One region of the Vescimonas sanitatis genome, then DNA from elsewhere that is predicted to be linked to it. Evidence: predicted binding sites of a transcription regulator. Region 1 holds the regulator's gene; the other holds the start of a gene.
The links. The regulator CtsR, encoded in region 1, represses protease genes until heat stress. The targets are predictions, from matches to a motif close to AAGGTCAANNAAGGTCAAAT.
Positions count from the first base shown of each region.

Region 1 (2,199 bases):
GTCCAGACGGATGACCTCCACGTTCTGAGTCACCATGTCGATAAGCAGATAGGCGGGCAGGCCGTCGGCGCGGTTGTTCAGCCATTTGATGATATCGCCGTAGCGCAGGGGCGTGACGCGGACAGGGCGGCCCTGGTAGTTGATCTGGGTGTAGTCGTCGGCCACCTCGAACTGGGAGACCATGTCCGCCAGCTCACCCAATTTGCGGTTGCCCAGCTTTGTGGCGGAGTTGGCATCCAGCATGGGGATCTGGTCATAGCTGATCTCCTCCACCTCCGCGGCAAAGTCGCCGTCGGTAACGGTCAGCAGGTCGCGGTAGTCCCCGGCGCGGAACAGCTGCCAGCCGATCACCGCGCCCACCAGTGCCGTGACGATCAGCGCGGCGGCCGCAATGAGTGGCACGGTGCACTGTTTTTTCAAAAAGGTGAAGTAGCCCTTGGCACCGGTGCCCTGAAAACCGGAGGTCAGTATGGCACAGCCGCCGTACACGGCGCACACCAGCAGTACGAAGATGTAGAAATCCTCACTTTTCAGACTGATGGGCGGCAGGACGATGTAGAAATACACGGCGGCGAACACCAATGTGACGGCGATGTTCAGCAGCGTGCGGCCCAGGGGCGTGCCCACGGCTTTGCGTTCCTTTTTCGGGCGGGGCTGGCGGCCGAAGCCCTGAAAGTTGGGGTCGTTCCAATTTGTATTCTTCATAGACGGTTCCTTTCTCTGTTGATATGCCTGTTGGTACTATTATAACCGATGTAGCTTCGTTTGTATAGCAACTTCAGGTTGCAAACGGCAAAATTGCCGCAGAGAGATGCATTTGGCTGTTCACAAATTGTTTACAATAAAAGTCAAAGAAAGTCAAATTACCATATTGACAAAGTAGGAAAGGCGGTGTAATATATGCTCAAGGTCAAAGAAAGGCAAAGTCAAATGAGCCGAGCTTGACCGAGAGATGCAAACGAAAGGCGGCGAGGATTTGGGTATTTCCGATATTATCGCTGGATTTATCCAGCAGGAGTTAGACCAGGCGGGCGGTGCGCTGGAGCTACAGCGAGCCGACCTGGCGCAGCGGTTCAACTGCGTGCCCAGCCAGATCAACTACGTGATGTCCACCCGGTTCTCGCCGGAGCATGGCTACATCGTGGAGTCCCGGCGGGGCGGCGGCGGCTACATCCGCATCACGCGGGTGCAGGTGGACCGCCAGACGCTGCTGATGCACGTTATCAACAGCATCGGCGACAGGCTGGACGCGGCCAGCGCACGGGCGATCGCCCAGAACCTGGTCCAGTCCGAGGCCATCAGCCGGGAGCTGGGACAGGCGTTGCTGTCCGCCACCGGCAGCCGGGCTCTGCAGAGTGCCTCTCCGGAGAGCCGGGATGCCCTGCGGGCTGACATATACAAGCAAGTTTTGATCCATTCCGTCTGATGACGGCGTAAGGAGGTTATGATTATGAAGTGTGATCGCTGTGGAAAGAACGAAGCGACGTTCCATTATAAGACCAATATCAACGGCAGAGTGACCGAGGCGCACCTCTGCCCCGACTGTGCCCGGGCCATGGGCTATGCCGGTTCCATGTCCGGCCGCATGAGCAGCTGGTTCGACGATGACTGGTTCGACCGTCCGTTCCGTATGCTGGAGCCGTTTTTCGGCGGCTTCGGCAGCCGGATGCTGACGGAGTTCCCTCAGCCGGTGGACGTGCTGGAGCAGGCGCAGAGCGCCGGCCCGGAGAGCAGCGCCGCCGAGGAGCTGCTGCCGAAGGACGAGGCTATGTCTCTGGCGCTGGAGCGTAGGCGCAACGCGCTGGAGACGCAGCTGCACAACGCGGTGGCGGAGGAGCGTTATGAGGACGCCGCCCGCCTGCGTGATGAGCTGAAGGCTCTGGGCGGCAAGGCGTCCTGACGCCGTTCCGCTATGTTAAAATAACAAATCGAAAGGAAGTGTTCCTTTATGTCTGAGAATAAATTTACCCCCCGTGCAGAGGAAGTTCTGCGTTTGAGCCAGGAGGCTGCCGAGGATCTGGGCCACGGCTATGTTGGCTCCGAGCATCTGCTGTTGGGCCTGATCCGTGAGGAGGAGGGCATCGCCCACCGCGTGCTCAGTGAGTTCGGCGTCACCGATGAAATGGTCTGCTCCGTGCTGCAGCGCAGCGTGGGCAAGGGCGTTTCCGGCGCCGCGCCCAGTCAGGGCCTGACGCCCCG
Region 1 is NZ_JBMGPW010000008.1:188,750-190,948, forward strand. Features, by position in the region: gene ACOMDU_RS10710 (CvpA family protein) at 1-705, opposite strand, end outside; gene ACOMDU_RS10715 (CtsR family transcriptional regulator) at 977-1,426, shown strand; gene ACOMDU_RS10720 (UvrB/UvrC motif-containing protein) at 1,451-1,900, shown strand; gene ACOMDU_RS10725 (ATP-dependent Clp protease ATP-binding subunit) at 1,949-2,199, shown strand, end outside.

Region 2 (2,199 bases), on a different contig from region 1:
CTACGAACTGTTGTCTGCGCCCGACGCTCAGGTGAAAGACGTAGCAGGGTTGGTGGGGTACAGCAACATCAGCCATTTCAGCGACGCCTTCCGAAAAAAGTTTGGATGCACTCCGAGCGAATATAAGCGGAGCTTACCATTCTGAAACATTAAAGCAAAGGAATAGGTGTATTCTTTTATGGTTACTTGGATGAAAATTACAAAGATTGCAGCTTCCTTTGAAAAACAGGAATAGTATGCAGCGCGTTTTTGGGACGAGCTTGTCCAGTGGAAGCTATATCATTTGAAATGTGAGTTGCTCAGCAGCGACATACACATCGATGTTAGTGCTGGGCGGAGTCAACCATTCGCAGGACACACAAGCAGAACCTTGGCCGCTGAAAAAGCAGAGCGGCGGGACAGATAGAGTCTGTCCCGCCGCTCGTGTTTTAAGGGCATATTGGCTTGATGAACCGGAAGTTACAGTGCCGCCTTTTTCCATTTTCTGATCTTAGTTCTAAAAGTTCCGAAAGGAGCAACAGTATTAACGTGAATGAACTTGTAAACTTCCCATACAGCTGCTTTTGTAGCATCATCAGCCCATTTTCTCATATGCGGCTTAAATAATTCATCCGCACTGAGCGAATCAATCATTGCGCAGATAGACTTGACATTTTCGTTCAGTTCGGCTTTCAACTCTTGAAGAGACAAATGAGCGTAGGTATCCGTGAACCACTGATACAGCTCGCCAAGTTGATTCCATTTGAATTCGTCTGACGGCGTCTTTACTTGAAGTCCCCTTCTTTCATCTTTCTCCCATTTAAGAACCAATGTTGTCCAACCCACCTGATAGGCAAGGTTTTCTGCCGGGGTTCGGTCAACCTCATCAACCCTTTTATCTTTTAAGGCTTCTGGTATGCTGTCAAACTCCGAAATATACTTCTCAAATGTTTTATTGATTTCAGCTTTGAGTTCTTCTTTACTTTTGTATACTCGCAAAAAAACACCTCCATAACTTTCGGTTTGTCTATTGAGCAACGATTCTGATTATAGCATAGCTTTATGAATTATTCTATTACTGCACTGAGCATCATGGCGCTTTAGGGGAAAGACATGGCGTTTTCGGGGGGATTTTTCCTTTCGCCGACTGTATAATGGTAGACGGTTAGAAAAGGTTAACCCCACACGGTTAAAAGACTCAGCTGTTCTGTTATTTCGCTATGCGCGCCCGTTGGTTAGCTTGCTCTAACTAAAGATTTATTACTCAGGAGGTCATCAGAATGAAAAAATTCGCAATGCTCATGTTGTGCCTTGTGCTTGTGTTTGCTCTTGCAGCCTGTGCTGGAACGGATACCACGCCGCAGGGATCGGTTTCGGATACCGTCACGGTAACGGATATGAAGGGCGAGGTTGCCATCCCGGCAAATCCACAGCGCATCGTTGATGTAGCTGGCTTGACAGAGGAACTTCTTATTCTGGATATGAAGGTTATCGCCTCGGCTAATACCAGCATGTTCGATGGGGTGTCTGTCCCCAAACATCTGACAACGCTTTTTGCCGAAAGAGGTATTGAGGTTGTCGGCAATTACTCCGGGTCTTCTTCTACCGGAGACCTGAATCTCGAAAAGATTGCGGAGTTAAAGCCCGATCTGATCATTATGAATATTCGCCATGAGGAGGTTTATGAACAACTCGCAGCTATTGCTCCCACGGTCATGATCGACGATGACATAAGCTATGTTAACTGGCGTGGAAGATTTCAGCAGCTGGGACAGTGGTTTGATAAAGAAGCAGCCGTAGAAAAATGGCTTGCCGACTACGACGCCAAAGCTGCGGAGCTTGCGGCGAGAATCAGGGATATGATTGGGGACGAAACCTTTGCTGTATTGGAGGCCAATTCCGTTCATTTTGGTTCCTATTACATCTATCGCAGCGGCGGGCCGGGTGAGCTTGTCTACGATGAGCTGAAACTCACACCATCAGCCGGTGTACCGGAGAATGTCTGGGGTGAAGTGGTCGATGCGGAATACTTTTCCCTGATCGATGCAGATCACATCTTCTTTTTTAGCGACGACGGCAAAGCTGGAGACACGGGGAACCTTGCCGTGTGGAAGAATATGAAAGCGGTCAAAGCCGGCAACGTTTACTTTGGTATCAATGAGGATCAGTATAATATGGCTTTTACGGCGATGGGAAAGGAACTCTATTTGGAAAAACTCG
Region 2 is NZ_JBMGPW010000006.1:18,525-20,723, forward strand. Features, by position in the region: gene ACOMDU_RS08170 (helix-turn-helix domain-containing protein) at 1-145, shown strand, start outside; gene ACOMDU_RS08175 (ClbS/DfsB family four-helix bundle protein) at 460-978, opposite strand; gene ACOMDU_RS08180 (ABC transporter substrate-binding protein) at 1,260-2,199, shown strand, end outside.
Region 2: the regulator CtsR is predicted to act here: its motif matches at 1,141-1,160, upstream of ACOMDU_RS08175 (ClbS/DfsB family four-helix bundle protein).